Regions from separate parts of the Virgibacillus sp. JSM 102003 genome, predicted to be linked through region 2. Evidence: a T-box and tRNA genes for the amino acid it is inferred to sense, from the RefSeq annotation. Region 2 holds a T-box; the other holds one or more tRNA genes.

Region 1 (9,773 bases), on a different contig from region 2:
CGAAAACTCTTCTAAATACCTAAGAATAATCACACCTCTATATTTGGGGGGAAGTGTAGAAATCTCCTGATGGATATGGTTTTGCAATTCCAATCCTTCTACTTCCTCTTCAGGCAATGGCTCATCAGTCGCAAGCCGTGAATACATATCCAAGCCTTCAGTCCCTTTCACTTCAGCATCGAGATAGTAGTCAGGCTTGCGTTTTCGTATTCGGTCAATTGTTAAATTAGTGGCAATTCGGTATAGCCATGTCGAGAACTTGCGCCGCTCATCAAAAGAATGAATGTTAATATACGCCCTAATAAACGCTTCTTGTGCAATGTCTTCCGCCTCATGTTGATTTCCAAGCATCCGATAAACATGCTGATAAATTTTATTTTGATAAAATGAGACAACATCTTCAAAGGCGGATTGATCCCCTCTTTTAACCCGTTTTATTTTCTCTTTAATTACCAAGTCCATTATTAGTACCTCCGCTTACTATGCGGTATTTTACATATACGAAATAACAATATGTAAGGTTTCAAAAATTTATATGTAAATTGTTTACATTTATGATTTATTGGGTATTTACAAAATATATTATACTAGATTGGAGGCAAGTTTTGTGGAAAACAATTCAATATTATTAGAAAAAATTGAGGATTGTCGTGATACCCTAATCACTTTAAGCAACTCCCATGGATTGACCACTGAAGTTGTAATTCAAACCAGCAAAAAATTAGACAAGCTTCTAAATGAATACAATAGTAACTTCATATCTTATTAAACTCGTCAAAAACAGAGAGAAATAGGGTAAAAAGACATGCAAAATGGATGTCTTTTTTTTCTGGCTAGGATGTTATAATAAAAAGAAAAGGTGTAGCAGGTGTTTTCATGACTGATAAAAAATTGATTGTCTTACTAAGCTCAATATCTATTACGTTATTATTTATCATTGAGCAAATTCTCTCTTTCGAATATATCTATAAAACGATAGCAAAAGTGTTCATTTTCTTTCTCGTACTAATTATTTTCCATTACATAACTAAAAATAACACCGCATATTTAGCGACACATAGAATGGATATCAAACGATTAAAAATAAGCGCCGGTTTGGGAATTGGAGCTTTCCTCATTCTTATAGGGGCGTACCTTGGTTTAAAAAATCACATCGACTTCGCTGAAATTAGTGAAAACCTGGCACAAAAGAACATTACTGGAGATACTTTTTTATTTATTAGTATTTATATTATAGTAGGCAATTCATTTTTAGAGGAGATTTTTTTCAGAGGATTTATATTTAAAAATTTACAGCATGACCATCGGCTATTTGCCTATATCTATTCATCATTTTTGTTCGCAATCTACCATACAGCAATCTTTCTCACCTGGTTCAACATCGGATTATTTCTGTTAGCGCTATTTGGGTTGTTTACAATAGGTTTAGTGTTTAACTGGCTCAATGAAAAGTCCAGCAATATCTTTAATTCATGGCTTGTTCATATTATTGCTGACTCAGCGATCATTATCATTGCACTAATAGCGATATTTTAACAATTGTCCAACTAACCTTAAGAAGTCGGATCCTGGTTCCGTTATTTGTTACAAAAACCGCGTTCGGAGCATGGGTCCGGATCCTCGTTCCGTTATTTGCCTTTTTTACCCTAATATACCGTTGATTTTAGCCAGTTAGCGGTGTGAAGCCGAAGCCCTTATTTTACCTAAACCATGGCTAATAGAGGCATTTGTGCTAAATAAGGTCTCTGGTGTCCGCAAAACCTTAAACCTGTTATATGGAAACACCTCTTTATTTCGATTACAAATTCATGTTTATAATAGATGGTGGCTACGTATTCGACAGCTATGTTAGTTTCTTAACTGCCAAAAGAGCATCAAATTGCTTTGCAATTCAATGCTCCATTCTACTCAATATTCAATTTGTACTACAAAACTACTTACTTCAACTTTTCACCAAACAGTGAACCTATTAAGCCGACAGCAACAGTTGCCGTTTTATTCTTGTGGTCCAAGATTGGATTTACTTCAACAAATTCTGCAGAGGTAAGGATATTGGACTCTGCAAGCATTTCCATTGCTAGATGGCTTTCACGATAGGATAACCCGCCAATTACCGGTGTACCCACACCAGGGGCTTCCTCAGGATCCAAACCATCCAAATCCAGACTCAAATGAACTCCATCTGTACGATTCTTTAAGTAATCTATTGCCTGACTCATTACAGCTGGCATTCCCAAGCGGTCCACTTCATGCATGGAATATACGTTTATGCCACTTTCTTTAATCAGGTCCTTTTCCCCCGGATCAAGTGAACGGGCACCTATAATCACGATATTCTCAGGCTTGATTTTTGGCTGGTAGCCAAGTATATTCGTTAACTTTTCATTCCCGATTCCTAAACTTACAGCAAGTGGCATGCCGTGAATATTACCAGATGGTGATGTATCACCTGAATTCAAGTCACCGTGGGCGTCATACCAGATTACACCTAAATTTTCATAGTGCTTCGCTATACCTGCTAGACTTCCAATAGCAATGCTATGATCGCCACCCAACACTAACGGGAAATGATTACTGGTAATTTCCTTGTCGACCATCTCTGCAAGCTTCTGATTTGCATCAGCCACCTGTTGTAAATTTCGTAAATTATCTTCCTGTTTCTCATATTTACTATCAGGGCGGGAAACCGGCACATCACCCAGATCTTTAATATCGTAGTTTAAATTTTCAAGCGTTTCAACAACGCCCGCATATCGGATGGCGCTTGGTCCCATATCAACACCACGTCGACTTTGTCCGAGATCCATCGGCACGCCAATTATAGACATATTTTTCTTCATCTGAATTCCTCCTCTACCTTTTTATTTTAGCCAAAAAACAGGCAATGACTCAACTCGACAAAAATATGTATATATATACACTGATAATTGATTGCTGGATTAAAACTTTAGGGTCATGTTAATTGAGTTTAGTAATTATATACTTACACTTATGCCATAATGAGATGAGTATTGGCAGCTTATATTATTTTAAAGATAAAATGAATGATCACCCATTCATTTTTTTACTTTACATCAAAATTTATACAGGAACTGTTGAAATGCAGCGAATCGAAAATAGCCGAAGACTTATTAGCGTAACTAAATAGCAGGGCTGTCTAAAAAAAAGACAGTCCTGCTTTATATTTCGGCTGCACCAGCCTTATAAAGTTGAATATCCAACGGTTTAATTCCTGCCTCTTTCCAGGCATTCATTAGCTGCTGAGCCTTTTCTTCGGATGGCAGAAATGCAATCCCACAGTCACCACCACCTGCTCCAGATGGTTTACCTGCCCCACCGTGCTGTTCAGCCAGATCACACAACTTTTGCAGCAGTGGGGTTTCAATGTCTGCATTAGCTTGCTTTCCAACAGTAGCTAACGCTTGTCTGTTCCGCTTTGTACCCTCAATAATAAGTGCAGCATCCTCCTCAGTAACTCCATTGATAAAGGTGCTGACTGCCTCATTACTTTCATTAAGAAATTGCTCGTATTGTTTATTATTCTCTGTTTTAAGTAGTTTGATTTTATCGATTAACTTCCCGGTTGATGCAGGGGTTCCTGTCCAGCCAATGCACATGTGAGTATTATCTGGTAATTTAATCGGATTAAGAGATAAATACTGCCAATCCTTTTCCACTAATTCATGAATGGTTTCTGCCTGTTTGTATTCGTGCTGCAGCCATTCTGCTTGAAATGAGGCATATTGTATAAACCCTCCATAAGATGATGCAGCAACATCAGCACCTGAACCACTTCCTTGTGTCTTCACATGCGAAATAGCTGCTAACTTAAAAATCAATTTAGCCGATGACTCTTTTGGGAGATATTTTTTTAAAATGGCAGCAACCACAGAAGTAACGACAGCGGCACTAGAACCTAAACCATATTTACGACCGGATTCGTCATCAAGTTCACTGCGGATTTCTAAATGAAAGTTGGCTGGGGAGATGTTCTTTTCTTTTAAATATGTATATACGACCGACATAGCATCTTCAACAAACTTTACACGCTTGTCAGCTGTCTTTATGTTGACCTTTTTTTCATCATAGGTCCATTCGAGGTTAGCTAATTCGAAGTTCAGCAAAGAAAGACGGTTTTCATCCTGTTGTGTTAATGTCACATAAACAAAACGATCAACCGCCATAACGACTAGGTTTTGATAGGCTTCAAGTACTGCAAATTCCCCCGCTATCATTAACTTCCCAGGGACTTTAAGGCTCAATGGTGTAGTTGGCAATACGTTTCAACTCCTTATAAAACTTGGCTTTCGTTAAAGGGATTCTTATGAAACCGTATTTTGCTTTCTTAGAACCCCTTATACTCTGGAGTGCAAGCCTTAATGGGCGGAAGCTTAGTTGCACTTATGCAGTAAGAAAGGATTTATACTTTCTTAACTGCTAAATATAGGATACTCCTTGACCAGCTCGACTTGCAATAACGTCATCTACCCCAGGTATTTCACGGAGCGTACTTTGTATCGTTTCTTCGTTTTCTGGCAGGTAAAGAACTTTTACATTTGGACCAGCATCAATCGTGAAATATGCTGAAGCCCCGTTTTCACGCAGTTCCTGAACAGCTCGCATTACAGCAAGCGTCGTGTCATGCCAATACGTAAAAGGTGGATTGGCAGCCAAAGTAGTGGCATGCATTCTAAGACAGTTTGCCTCAGCTATTTCTCCTACTTTCTCAAAATCCCTGTTCTTTATACCCTCTTTAATGTTACGGAGATCCTCTGGAATACTTTTAACCCAGCTGGAATAATAAGCAGACGTATCGACAGTCCGCTTCATCCCTTCCCGGCTCAGCACCTTCTTAGCTGAGGAGGATAAAACGACTGCAGCGACGCGAATATCCCAATGACTTGCAGGTGCTACCTGTATAGCATAAGAATCAGAGCCATCAGACATGTCTCCTTTTTCCCATTCTACAAAGCCACCATAAATTGATCTGCAGGCTGACCCTGACCCTTGTCTGGTTAAGATGGAAAGTTCTTCATCACTTATCTTAAGTTCAAGCGATTTGACAGCGGCTGTTGCCAATGCAGCGAATCCTGATGCTGATGATGCAAATCCAGCAGCTGTTGGAACATAATTAGTAGAATGAACTTCTGCAAATAAATTCGGTTTTCCTGCATACTCCCGGATCAGGTCTAAAAATGATGTTACTCGGTCATATTCCACACCACTTACAGGTTGATCATTCAGATAAAAACTGTCCTCTGTTAACAATTCTCTAAAATCAACAGTAGTCGTTGTATAAAATCCATCTAACGTCAATGAGAGGCTATTATTCATCGGAAGTATTAATGATTCATCTCGTTTACCCCAGTATTTAATTAAGGCAATATTTGTATGTGCTTTGGCTGATGCCTTCATTGTATATCCCCTCTGTATCGCAGTTATCTTACTGCATATATGCAACTAAGACTTGATGATAAGCCAGGTTTTCTAATGTTTATGCTTATTCAGGCTTCTTTCTTAAAACAAAAGGCCATACCGTGTGTGCGCCGAATTTCTTCAGCTTTTCAGCTAGCTGTCTGGAGTGTACTTCATTACGTGCTAAGGCAATTATACAACCGCCATTTCCGCCTCCAGTTAATTTGGCACCTAAGGCACCTTCCTGCCTTGCAAAGTAGATTAACCTGTTCAAGCCTGCATCGCTTACACCTAGAGCTTCCAGTTCTTTTTGTGCTTCATTTAACATCTGTCCTAATAAATGCTTGCTCGCACTCTCAAGCGCATGCCTTGCTCGATGCGTAATTTCACCTATACGGTCAAGCTTAGCCTGTATTCTTCTTGGAGCTGATTTGAACAGGTTCGCAACGGACTCAACAGCTAAACGCGTATCACCCATTCTGCCTGAATCGGCAACAATGAAATGAAAATCACCTTTAGGTTCAATAAAATCAGAAGGCAGTTCCTTCTCAAACCAGACTGGACAATCGGAAGTAATTGTTAGTGTATCGATACCACTAGGCACTCCATGAGCATACGTTTCTGAAATGTTAGCTAAGGTCAGAAGTTCATCTTCTGAATAGTCCTGATTGTTATAGGCAAAAAGTGATCTCACTACCGCAATAGCCACTGAAGCACTTGATCCTAGTCCTTTTCCAGGTGGTATGGATGATTTAATTCGTATCAAAAGATCCTCACATGGTAACTGAAGATAATTTAAGGTTGCCTTAATACAATTTACAAGCCCCTCCAGCGACTCTGGTGCAGATTCAAGCGGACCATGGTAAAACGTACTATCAATCTTTACCGAGCCTGGAACATAATCAATTACTGATTCCACCCCTACTAACGGGAATGGAAGCGCAATAGCAGGTTGTCCGTGTACAACTGCATGTTCCCCGATTAAGATCAATTTACTATGAGCTATACCTATAGCTGTTTGTTCTGATGTTGTTGCTTTTTCTGCACTCATTTTATATATTCTTCCACCATTTCTTTAGCTTTTCCAACACGGATTTCTTTTTCATCAACTAATCGTTCAGCAATGATATCAATCATCTCCCCTGTAGCTCCTGCTGCTATAGCAACAGAGCGAGAATGTAAAGCCATATGACCTTTCTGAATACCATCGGTTGCTAAGGCTTTAAGTGCACCAAGGTTTTGTGCAAGTCCAACAGAAACTATAACTTGTGCAAGCTCCTGTGCTGAATCAACGTCTAAAATTTTATATGCAAGTTTAGAAATTGGGTGAACATGGGTCGAACCGCCTACAGTCCCGACAGACATAGGGAGTTCTAATTCACCAACTAAATTTCCGTCCTCATCCTTCGACCATTCTGTCATCGAACTATATTTCCCGAATCTAGCTGCGTGCGCATGGGCCCCAGCTTCAACAGCACGCCAATCATTACCGGTTGCAATAACGATGGGGTCAATACCATTCATTATCCCTTTATTGTGGGTAACAGCGCGATAGGGGTCCGATGCGGCAAACTCATAGGCATGAATAACGCCATCACGCACTTCTTCACCAGTGTAACTGCCTGTCTGTAATAATTCAGGTGGAATAACGCAACGCGCACGTGCAAGACAACGATCTGGATAATTAGAAAGGATCCGTAAATATACTTTCCCTTCCGTAATAGTCTCAACTGTCGGAGCAAGTGACTCAACCATTGTGTTAATGATATTTGCCCCCATTGCGTCACAAGTATTTATATAAACGTGAAGAATAAGCATTTGACCATATTTTGAGTCTGACTCTTCATTTAATACTCTAACTTCTAGATCTTCTGCACCACCCCCCCTAGCTACTAAACTGGGGTATGCGGCATTAGCATCAGCAATCAATGCATCTTTTTCCTTTAAAACAGCCTCTTTCGCTGCTTTAAAATCCGGACAGCCTACCACTTGAATTTGACCAATCATAACGCGATCTGTCGCCTCTGTAGTAAACCCGCCAGCATTTCTGACAGTTTTTGCAATGTAGCTTGCTGAAGCAACAACAGATGGTTCTTCAATTGCCATTGGTATTACATATTCTTTCCCATTAATTAAAAAATTCAATCCTAATCCTAATGGAAGCGGAAAAGTCCCGACTACGTTTTCTATCATTTTATCCGCCGTGTCAGTTGGAAGAGGTTCGTTTGAAAACAAATAATCTTTTTCTTCATCAGTGAACGTGTCCATCGTAGTCAACAACTGTCTGCGTTCCTCAACAGTCATATTGTAAAAACCAGGGAATCTAGAAGTTTTCATACCATCTCATCCTTTTAACTAGCATAATTTATATATGTCAAATTGTTCATTTTTTTATTAATGATTAAATTACTGTATCTATTATGTAAAAAAACAGTACAAAATGCAAATAAACAAGGTTGTTGGTAATCATAACGACCTTGTTTATCTGCTATTATAATATGTGTTATGTATTTACGCTAGTGTTTTTTCATATAAATTGATGAGCCATGGAGGATTCGAACCTCCGACCCTCTGATTAAAAGTCAGATGCTCTGCCAGCTGAGCTAATGGCTCATATAAGGAATGTTTCCCGAAATACCTCATAAAATAAAAAAAGGCTGGGCTACCAGGATTCGAACCTAGGATCACGGGATCAAAACCCGATGCCTTACCGCTTGGCTATAGCCCAATTAATTAAGTATATTATGGTGGAGGGGGAGAGATTCGAACTCCCGAACCCTGAGGGAGCGGATTTACAGTCCGCCGCGTTTAGCCACTTCGCTACCCCTCCATATTTTAACTACATTTCTATAAATTATACATAAAAAAATGGTGCCGGCCAGAGGAATTGAACCCCCAACCTACTGATTACAAGTCAGTTGCTCTGCCAATTGAGCTAGACCGGCATATATTTAGATAGTGTTAATTGTCTTGATGTGCTTTTCAGTTTGTGTGCTCGTCGTGTTGCATGTCTTTTCGGCGATGCCGCACTCCTCGCAAACCTGCACATGGTAGATTACTCGGTGAAGCTAACGGCTTGCTCTGCCAATTGAGCTAGACCGGCATATAAATGGTGGAGGATGCAGGGCTCGAACCTGCGACCCCCTGCTTGTAAGGCAGGTGCTCTCCCAGCTGAGCTAATCCTCCTATGTAATATCTTGGGGTGCTGACTATTAAAAGAATAAAATGGTGACCCGTACGGGATTCGAACCCGTGTTACCGCCGTGAAAGAGCGGTGTCTTAACCACTTGACCAACGGGCCTTACAATGGTTTATGTAATAAAGTTATTACACATTTTAGATGCACTTATGCAGTAAGAAAACATTTATTATTTCTGATTTCCAAAAAGGATTGTCATAAACTGACGAATTTTATTATATACAGATTAAGCATCTTTGTAAAGGGGAAAAAGGAATTCTTTATTTTCAAATACTTTTGATACCAATATAATGGGAATTAGGCCATGATTTTAGCAGTTGAGAAAGTATAAATCCTTTCTCACTGCATAAGTGCAACGAAGGCTTATCTATATTAAGCCTTGGCGATAAGCCAAGTTTTCTAAACAATATGGGGGGATTATATGGGGAACTGGTTAAGTTTGGGTGGCGAGCCATTTATTACATTTGGCATTAGTCACATTGTTATGCTGCTTATATATTTATTAGGAATAATGCTATTTATAATATTTCTTAAAAAGATCTTATCTAATACATATTTATACAATACAATTCGTTGGTTCTTATTTATTCTGTTAATTTTTTCAGAAGTATCCTATCAAACATGGACAGCATTAACTGGAATATGGAGCTTACAGGAACACACACCATTACATCTTTGCGGAGTTGCAGGTATAACAGGAGCAATTGCGTTAGTTACTCACAACAGGAAGCTTATACAAGTCACTTTTTTTATTGGTCTTATCCCAGCTTTCCTGGCATTAGTTACTCCAGAGTTGCCGTATGACTTTCCGCACTATCGCTTTTGGAAGTTTTTTGTCCATCATACTGCCATATCATGGACAAGTATTTTTCTTGTAGCAACCAGTTCCTTAAAGATTAATTTTAAATCACTACTTGAAGTCTATGGATACCTATTACTGTATGCTATTATAATTGGTTTCTTTATTAACCCATTTTTGAATTCCAATTACCTGTATCTTTCCCATACACCTACAGCCAGCACACCACTTGATATGCTTGGAAGTGGTATTTGGTATTATATTAACCTTTGTGTGTTAGCATTTATTGCCTTCTTTGTTCAGCTACAGATTTATAAATTACTTAAGCGTGAAAAATCAACACGCAACTAACTATCCTAG
Region 2 (9,773 bases):
TTGCATTTAAGATTACAAGCAATACACTTGCTTCATGGATAAACATACCGGATGCAAGATGTACGGTTCCTGCTAGTACACCGGCTAAGAGAACAACTACAATCCCCACTGAAAAGAATGTATTTTGCTTCATGTTGCTAACGGTTGCTTTAGATAGTGAATAGCCATGTGAGAATTGCATAAGACTATCTGCCATTAAGACAACATCGGCAGTTTCCATAGAAACATCTGTACCACCTTCACCCATTGCCAATCCGATATCAGCCGCAGCAATTGCTGGTGCATCATTGATACCGTCCCCCGCCATTGCGACGACATGCCCTTCATTTTGTAATTTCTTCACGAAGATTACTTTGTCTTCTGGTAATAATTCCGCCTGGTACTCATCTAATCCTAATTTACTCGCAACTAATGCAGCAGTGTGCCTGTTATCACCTGTAAGCATAACGATTTTCTTAATACCGTTTTTCCTCATTTCAGCTAAAGCTTTTGGAGCATCTTCCCGAATTTGATCAGCTATAGAGAAAACACCTGCTACTTTTCCATCAACTGCTGCATATATTGCAGTATTACCTGCCATTTCACAGTTCACGGCATACGCTGCAACCTCTGCTGGCACCTCAATATTTTCGGAATTCATTAAATGACGATTTCCCACAGTAAGCGATTGATCGTTAACTTTTGCAGAAATTCCATTTCCTTTTATGACTTTTCCTTCTTTAAGTTCTCCTCTAAAATCTATCTTTCTATTACTTGCTTCTTTTACAATAGTTTGACCTAAATGATGTTCCGAAATTGTTTCCACTTGTGCAACTAAACGCAATAATTCATTTGTATCCTGATAGTTAAATAATTTAATGTCGGTAACTTCCGGCTTTCCTTTTGTTAGTGTGCCTGTTTTGTCAAAAACTAGAGTGTCCACCTTGGAAAAGGTATCCATTACTTCGCCACCTTTAACCAGGAAACCATTTTTGGCACCATTTCCAATACCAGCGACGTTTGATACAGGAGCTCCAATCACCAGGGCTCCGGGACAGGCAACAACTAAGAATGTGATAGCTAAATGTAGATCTCTTGTCAATATATAGACCGCAATTGATAGTATAACAACTGCTGGTGTATAAACATTGGCAAACTTGTTAAGAAACTTCTCTGTTTTTGATTTTGACTCCTGTGCTTCTTCCACCAGTTCGATAATCTTCGAAAAAGTGGTATCATTGCCAACTTTTTCAGCAACAATCTCAATATAACCATTATCCACAATAGTCCCACTAAAAACCTTGTCATTTAACTTCTTGGATGCGGGTATCGATTCACCTGTAACAGCTGATTCATTTAACGATGCACGACCGAACATAATATTTCCATCAACAGGAATACTTCCACCAGAACGAATAATAACATGATCCCCTTCCGCTACTTCTTCAACTGGTACTGTGACATGATTCTCATTACGGACTACAACAGCTTCCTGTGGAGCCATATCGACCAGTTTTTTTAAGGATGAACGTGTTTTCTCTAATGTTCGTGCTTCCAAAAATGCCCCAAATAAAAATAGAAAAGTAACTACAGCTGATTCAACGTATTCACCGATAATTAAAGCACCAATGACTGCGATAGTAACCAGCAATTCAATACTGAAAGCCTTCATTCGAAGCGCCTGAAAGGCTTTCATAAAAATCGGAACACCAGCAACAATTGTCGCAATGATTAACGTTATATCCTTAACGCCTGCATTTCCCATAATTTCAGAAGTGAAACCAAATACAATGAGAATTGCGGTAATTGCTGTAATATGATTTTTGTGTTGATTTATTGTTTTAATCATTTTTTTACTCTCCTTTAATCATCATCTTCTTGATACCTTTATTATAGAGTTCTTTCTGTCTAAGGAAATTGACCGCCATCAAGATTAGGAGATTTTCTTTAAATAAATTACTAATTGCACAAAAATACACACGCCATTTTCAATTATGAAATAGCGTGTGCATTGAATGTTGTTTGGGTGTTTGCACTCTTAAACATCCCCATTATAAATTGTGAAACGATCTATTTATAGCTTATAAGGAAATACTTTTTCTTGCCGCGTCTTATTATGGTAAACATATCGTCAATACGGTCTTCTTCACTTACAACGTACTGCAACTCCTGCTGACGCTCACCATTTATATAAATTGCTCCATTTTTAATGTCTTCTCTAGCTTGTCGCTTTGATGATGATATAGAAGCGTTAACTAAAAGATCAATTAAACCTATTTCTTCTTTAGAAGCTTCGTGGGCTGGAACACCTTTAAAACCCTGCTTAATATCTTCTGCAGATAATTCTTTTAAATTTCCACTGAATAGTGATGCTGATATTTTCTGCGCTTGTTCCAGCGCTTCCTGACTATGCACTTCGCGAGTCATCTCTTCTGCTAACCGTTTTTGTGCCACACGGTTCTCAGGGGTGTTCTCTACTTCTTTTTGTAACTGGTCCAATTCCTCCTTATCGATAAATGTGAAGTAATATAAGAATTTCATTACATCACAATCATCAGCATTAAACCAAAATTGATAAAATTCATATGGTGTTGTTTTTTCCGGATCTAACCAAATAGAACCACCTGCTGTTTTACCAAACTTGGAACCATCAGCCTTTGTTATCAGAGGAACAGTTAAGCCGAACACTTTCGTTTCTTCGTCCATTTCTTCTCTGGAGCGGCGAATCAGTTCCATACCAGCAGTTATATTACCCCATTGATCGCTGCCGCCAATTTGCATGGTGCAATTTTCCTGTTCGTATAATTTTAGGTAGTCTAAAGATTGAAGTATCATGTAACTGAACTCTGTGTAAGATATCCCCTGTTCAATTCTCGCTGACACAGATTCCTTACCAAGCATGTAATTGATACCAAAATGTTTCCCCGCATCCCGCAAAAAGTCAATAACAGTCATGCTACTAAGCCAGTCATGGTTATTACGGGCAACCGCAGCATTTGACCCACTATCAAAATCAAGCAATTTTGCTAATTGCTGTTTAATTTTTTCACTGTAACCTTTTACAACTGTCGCTTCGTTCAGTGAACGTTCAGTGGAACGACCACTTGGATCACCAATCATTCCTGTTCCGCCACCAATCAATGCTATAGGTCGATGTCCAGCTTTCTGAAACCTTTTTAACATTGTGATAGGCAGCAAATGTCCAATATGTAAGCTGTCAGCAGTCGGATCAAACCCACAGTACAATGTTACCTGATTCTCTTCCAAATGCTTGGTTAAACCCTCGGTGTCAGTTGTTTGATGAATCAAATTACGCTGTTCCAAATCCTTTAAAATATCCACTCTCTTCACTCTCCATCTTTTACTATTAATATTTTCTTAACTGCAAATAAAAAAACCCATCCCTAATATAAATAAGGGACGAGTTGACGCTCGCGGTACCACCCTTGTTGCACATGCCACCTTGGAATTGTTAACGATGATGTCACCGTCTTCTTTTTAAAGGAAGAAACTCCGGATTGTAATTCACCAGCAAATATATGCTAACTCTCAGCATCCGTTAGCTCTCTTAAAAATTGATTTGCAAAGCTACTTCGATCTTTCAATGTATTTTAATATTATTACTTATTCATATCACATTCTGATGGCAAACGCAATATATTCACATAATTCCTTCTATACCTAGTACATTGATTATGCTATAATTGATGTTGGAATTTAGGAGGTCTTACTATGGATTATAAACAATTATTTAAAAAATATAAAGAAAAAATAAAGACAATTTGGGGAACTGGAAAAGTTCAAAAATCATCACGTATTACATATGATGTGTTTTGGAATGTAATATTATTTTTTGTGATTGTAGGTGCTGTTGGTCTATTATTCGCAGGTGGTGTAGGTGCAGGTTACTTTGCTTCACTTGTCAAAGATGAACCAGTACGGAGCTATGCCAGCATGGAAAAAGATATATATAATTATGAGGAAACATCAAAATTGTATTTTGCCGGGAATAAGTATTTCGGTAACGTCCGTTCTGATATACATAGAGAAGAAGTTAAATTGGAAAATGTTTCCGATACCTTGAAGAATGCAGTTATTGCAACTGAAGATGAGTATTTCAATGACCATAAAGGGATTGTTCCAAAAGCAATAGTCCGTGCACTAGTACAGGAAGCGACAAATGCAGCAGTCAAAACAGGAGGAAGTACGCTAACACAACAGCTTATTAAGAACCAGATTCTAACGAATGAGGTATCATTTGAACGTAAAGCAAAGGAAATATTGTTAGCACTGCGTTTGGAACGTTTTTTTGAAAAAGATCAAATCCTTGAGGCATATTTAAATATTGTCCCATATGGCCGAGATGCTTCTGGGGGGAATATCGCTGGAATTCAAACCGCTGCACAAGGAATATTTGGTATTGATGCATCTGAGGTTAATCTGCCACAGGCAGCCTACCTTGCAGGACTTCCGCAGAGTCCATCAAGGTATACCCCCTTCAAAAACAGCGGTGGTTTAAAAAGTAAAGAGGGGATGCAACCTGGAATTAATCGGATGAAATCCGTTCTAAACAGAATGTATGAATCAGATACTATTTCAAAAAAGCAATACGAGAAGGCATTAGGTTACGATATAGTAGCTGATTTCATCGAAGAGTCTCAATCACCAATTGAAAAATATCCATACTTAACCTTTAGTGCTGAAAAACGGGCAAAAGAAAAAATACTAAAACATATTGCCAAAAAAGATGGGTACTCAATGGAAGACCTGAACAATGACGAGAAGTTAATGGAAGAATATAAAATATTAGCTGACCGTGCATTGCGTAAAAATGGCTACAAAATCCATACAACAATTGATAAAAAAACACATGATGCGTTTAAAAAGGTCATCAAAAATTACGACACATATGGTCCGGATTGGACTGGTAAAGTTGTTATAAATGAAGAGACTGGTGAAAAGAAAGAAATAACCCAGCCTATCGAAACAGGTGGAATTCTAATTGAAAACAGTTCAGGCAGAATCATTAGCTTTGTTGGTGGCCGTGAGTATACTGAGAAAGATCAAATAAATTATGCAACAGATGTAATTCGTTCGAATGGCAGTACCATGAAGCCAATACTCACCTATGCTCCAGCAATGGAAAAAGGAGTTATACAACCTGGGACACCACTAGCTGATGTCAGAACAACTTATTCCACACCTGGAGGTTCCTATACACCTAGAAACTATGCAGGTGGCTATCATGGTCTAGTTTCTGCTCGAAAGGCACTTAAAAATTCCTATAATATACCTGCAATCAGAATTTATGACCAAATCAGATCGCAGGATCCTGTTAGTGAATTTTTAAAGCCTATGGGAATTACAACCTTAGGTGAAAATGAATATGCTAACCTCTCTTTGGGAATCGGTGGTACCACCAATGGAATCTCAATTGAGGAAAACACAAATGCTTACAGTACGTTTGGCAACAATGGTAAAGCCGTCGATGCTTACATGATTGAAAAAATAACCACAACTGATGGTGAAGTAATCTATGAACATAAAAGTAAACCTGTAGATGTATATTCACCACAAACTAACTATCTAACTCTTGATATGATGCGTGATGTAATTAGCGGTGGAACAGCAGCATATTTAAATTCCCAATTGAAGTATAGTGGAGTAGATTGGGCTGGGAAAACTGGTACATCACAAGACAAAAAAGATACGTGGTTTGTCGCAACCAATCCAAATGTAACTTTTGGAACATGGATGGGTTATGAGATTGGAAAATCACTTGAATGCCCAAGCTGCTCATTAGGGTACAGCAGCAGAAATGTAAAACTATGGGCAAAGTTGATTAACGCAGCTTCTGATGTCAATCCAGAATTAGTTGCACCTAAAAAGAATTTCGAGCGTCCAGGTGGAATTGTATCACGGAGCTATTGTGCAATATCGGGTATGCTTCCATCAGATTTATGTGAAAAAGCCGGCTTAATAAAAAGCGACTTGTTTAATGCCAAATATGTGCCTACCGAAGAAGATGACAGTCTTGTAAAAGGAACATATGTAATGGTAAATGGTAAAGCAGTTATAGCTGGGGAAAATACACCCGAAGAATTTACTGAGGGAGATGGAATAACCTTCAACCCAGAATTTCTTAAACGAAAGGGCTATGACAAACTGGATGATTTAACCCAACTTTTTCCAAGAACCAATCGTGAAAAGTGGGAAAAAATCAGTTTACCAGAGTCTGAAGTCTCTGACGGTACAATAGAAGACGATGGAAAGAAACCTTCTGCTCCTACGTCAGTTGCAGGATCCGGAAATAAGATAACCTGGAAAAAGTCCAGCAGTAAAGATGTTGTAGGTTACCGTATTTACCGTGCAAATAGTCCTGAAGATAGCTTTAGCCTCGTTGGTAACACAACTGAGAATAGCTTTGGTATTTCCAAAGGCAAGGCTGTTTATCATGTAAAAGCGGTTGATTACTTCGGATTAGAATCATCTGCATCCAAAGAAATTGTTGTTGGTGACTTTTCTGAGCCTGAAGAGCCTGAGGAACCAGAGGGTGATAAACCTGACAAGGAAGATAAAGCCGTTGAACCTGTCACAAATGTCTCGGCGAATTATGAAAACAAAAAAATCACAGTTTCTTGGAACCATAGTGAGAAGGCAACGTTCGAAATAACGTTAACAGGTGAAAGTTATAATAAAAAAGAAACAACTCAAGAGAAGAGTCAGTCATTCCCAGATATTCAACCAAATGGAAAAAAATACAAGGGGAAAGTAACTGCAATTGTGGATGGAAAACCGAGCAAGCCTGTCCCATTCACTGTCAAAGCTAATAAAAAACCAAATGAGGGATCAGGCTAATAACCATCAGACGACGCTATGAAGGCGTCGTCTGTTTTTCTTTGAGTTTTTACTAAAAATGCCATCAATATTACTGTATAATAGAAAGATATAAAGAATACTTCTTTAAAACAAGGCGGTGAAAAAAATGGATCATATTAAAACGTATCATTCTGTCACACGCGACACTCCAAATGGCCCAGTCATCATCGAAGGACCGCTTTCATCCACAGAATTAAGAAAGTATCATTTCCATGAACAATTAACTGCTTTTCGACCTGCCCCCAAACAATTTGAAGCTATTTCAAGTATTGCAGACTTTCCAGAGGGAAGAATTATCATTGCAAGAACCCAAGACACCATCGTTGGCTATGTAACATACTTACATCCCGATCCACTTGAACGGTGGTCTGAGTTTAATATGGAAGACCTTATTGAACTTGGTGCAGTTGAGATTATTCCAAAATATCGTGGATCAGGTATTGCCTCAGGCATATTAAAAGTATCCATAATGGATGATTATATGGAGAATTATATCCTAATATCAACCGAGTATTATTGGCATTGGGATCTTGAAGGCACTAGATTGAGTATATGGAATTATCGTAAAGTAATGGAGAAAATGATGGCTGCAGGCGGACTCCTTCCTGCCCCAACGGATGACCCGGAAATCATATCACATCCGGCTAATTGTCTAATGGTTCGAATCGGGAAAAATGTACCGGAAGAATCAATTAAACAGTTTGATAAACTTCGGTTTTTACAGCGTCATCAATATCGTAATATGAGGGAGAGATTATAAATGCTCGTAGAGGAAATTATGAAAAAAGAAGTCATTACACTGACGAAAACTGCAACAATTGCCGAAGCATTAAAATTACTTCATGAGAATCGTATTAGACACATTCCAATCGTTGATGATAACTATTATGTAATTGGGATTGTATCTGATCGAGATGTACGTGATGCTTCACCATCTATTTTAAATCAAGATGCAGACCAAAGTGAACTTGAAAATGAAATTCAGTCGATTATGACGCAGGATGTCATAACCGTTCATCCACTTGATTTTGTTGAAGAAATTGCTAGAGTTTTTTACGATGAAGAATTCGCGTGCTTACCCGTAGTCAGAGAAAATAAATTAGTTGGAATGATTACTGAAAAAGACATGCTTCATACGTTTATTCAGCTCACAGGTACAAACCTTCAAAGCTCACAAATTGAAATAAAAGTACCACATAAGCCAGGGATATTACCAGAGGTCGCAGCTATTTTTGGTGCCCGCAAAACTAATATTACATCCGTTTTAATATATCCTTATAACGATGATCCGAATTTTAAAATTCTCGTTTTCCGTATTCAGACCATGAATCCTATGCCAGTTGTGCAGGACTTACGAGAGGCTGGCTATGATCTGATGTGGCCAAACAATATCGTGGGGCCAAAAGTATGACTTGTAACTCGTCATTTGTTTACTCTAATAAATTTTTAAACTACCAATTTCATTCGGATCATCCATTTAATCAAAAAAGGGTATTATTAGCAAAGGAATTATTAGAAGATATAAACATTTTAACTAATAAGGATATAATTGAACCACGCAAGGCTACTGAAGATGAACTTGCACTTTTTCATGACATATCTTATATCCAGGCTGTTCAAAAAGCAAGTAATGGAAAATTGCAGGCAAATGAAGGATTAGAATTTGGGATTGGAACAGAAGACACGCCGATATTTGACGGTATGCATGAAGCATCAACTTATTTGGTCGGCGGTACCTTAACTGCAATAGATACCGTGTTACAAGGGCAGTCAGATCATGCTTTAAATTTAGGTGGCGGACTCCACCATGGGTTCAAAAGAAAAGCAAGTGGTTTCTGTATTTATAATGACGGTGCAGTAGCTATTAAATACATTCGTGAAAAATATGATTTGAAAGTATTATATGTAGATACGGATGCACATCACGGAGATGGTGTTCAATGGGCATTCTATGATGATCCAAATGTATGTACTTTTTCTATCCATGAAACAGGCAGATACCTTTTCCCTGGCACAGGAAACGTTAACGAAAGAGGAATAAAAGAAGGACATGGATTTTCTTTTAACATCCCGATCGATGCGTTTACCGAAGATGAATCATTTATCAATCTATATGAATCCGCTTTCCGGGAAATTGTTGAGTATTTCAAGCCTGATGTCATCCTGACACAAAATGGTGCAGATGCACACATATACGACCCGCTGACACATCTGTGTGCTACGATGGGCATTTTCGAAAAAATTCCTTTATTAGCACATGAGTTAGCACATCAATATTGTAATGGACGCTGGATTGCACTAGGTGGTGGCGGATATGATATGTGGAGAGTTATTCCTCGTGCATGGGCTCAAATATGGAGCGTTATGAAAACAGGTGATGTTCAAAAGGGTGATCTGCCTTCTGCTTGGCAATCCAAGTGGCAAAAAGAGTCACCTGTTACATTACCTGATTACTGGCATGATAGCAAAAGTATTGTGCCAATAATCCCACGAAAAGCAGATATTACTGAAAAAAATGAAAAAGTACTTCAAAGTGCCTTAAAATACGCAAAGAATATACAAAACAACAAGTAATAAAGGGAGATGATTTATTACAATCATCTCCCTTTCATTTATTCTGTATTATTTTCCATAATAACCATTTCTACTCGTCTGTTTTTACTCCAGTTTATTGCTGAAGTGTTTGGCACTATAGGTCTTGTGGCCCCATAACCAACAGCAGTAAAGCGTGAGTTATCGAAATTTTTTTCATTAATCAGGTAGCGTATTACACTACTAGCGCGTGCACCGGATAATTCCCAATTTGACGGATATCGAAAATTAGAGATGGGTCGATTATCGGTGTGCCCTTCCACTTTTACATGATTAGGTATATTGGAGAGAAGCTTCGCAATTTTATCTAAGAAAGGTTTTCC

Evidence for each region. A T-box is a leader RNA that pairs with one kind of tRNA and senses whether it is charged. The one in region 2 lies ahead of tyrS (tyrosine--tRNA ligase), so its partner is inferred to be a tRNA-Tyr.
Region 1: it has a tRNA-Tyr gene. The T-box ahead of tyrS (tyrosine--tRNA ligase) is inferred to sense a tRNA for this amino acid. The anticodon was not compared.

What each region holds. Positions count from the first base shown of each region.
Region 1 is NZ_JBHFQH010000028.1:4,578-14,350, forward strand. Features, by position in the region: gene sigW (RNA polymerase sigma factor SigW) at 1-462, opposite strand, end outside; gene ACE1TG_RS19455 (Spo0E family sporulation regulatory protein-aspartic acid phosphatase) at 608-769, shown strand; gene ACE1TG_RS19460 (CPBP family intramembrane glutamic endopeptidase) at 877-1,536, shown strand; gene rocF (arginase) at 1,938-2,840, opposite strand; gene ACE1TG_RS19470 (phosphomevalonate kinase) at 3,180-4,277, opposite strand; gene mvaD (diphosphomevalonate decarboxylase) at 4,438-5,415, opposite strand; gene mvk (mevalonate kinase) at 5,501-6,466, opposite strand; gene ACE1TG_RS19485 (hydroxymethylglutaryl-CoA reductase, degradative) at 6,463-7,752, opposite strand; tRNA gene ACE1TG_RS19490 (tRNA-Lys) at 7,956-8,028, opposite strand; tRNA gene ACE1TG_RS19495 (tRNA-Gln) at 8,073-8,143, opposite strand; tRNA gene ACE1TG_RS19500 (tRNA-Tyr) at 8,161-8,245, opposite strand; tRNA gene ACE1TG_RS19505 (tRNA-Thr) at 8,285-8,360, opposite strand; tRNA gene ACE1TG_RS19510 (tRNA-Val) at 8,526-8,601, opposite strand; tRNA gene ACE1TG_RS19515 (tRNA-Glu) at 8,642-8,716, opposite strand; gene ACE1TG_RS19520 (YwaF family protein) at 9,036-9,764, shown strand.
Region 2 is NZ_JBHFQH010000001.1:422,158-431,930, forward strand. Features, by position in the region: gene ACE1TG_RS02165 (heavy metal translocating P-type ATPase) at 1-1,828, opposite strand, end outside; gene tyrS (tyrosine--tRNA ligase) at 2,050-3,321, opposite strand; T-box leader at 3,393-3,593, opposite strand; gene ACE1TG_RS02175 (transglycosylase domain-containing protein) at 3,712-6,837, shown strand; gene ACE1TG_RS02180 (GNAT family N-acetyltransferase) at 6,965-7,618, shown strand; gene ACE1TG_RS02185 (acetoin utilization AcuB family protein) at 7,619-8,269, shown strand; gene ACE1TG_RS02190 (acetoin utilization protein AcuC) at 8,266-9,432, shown strand; gene motS (flagellar motor protein MotS) at 9,471-9,773, opposite strand, start outside.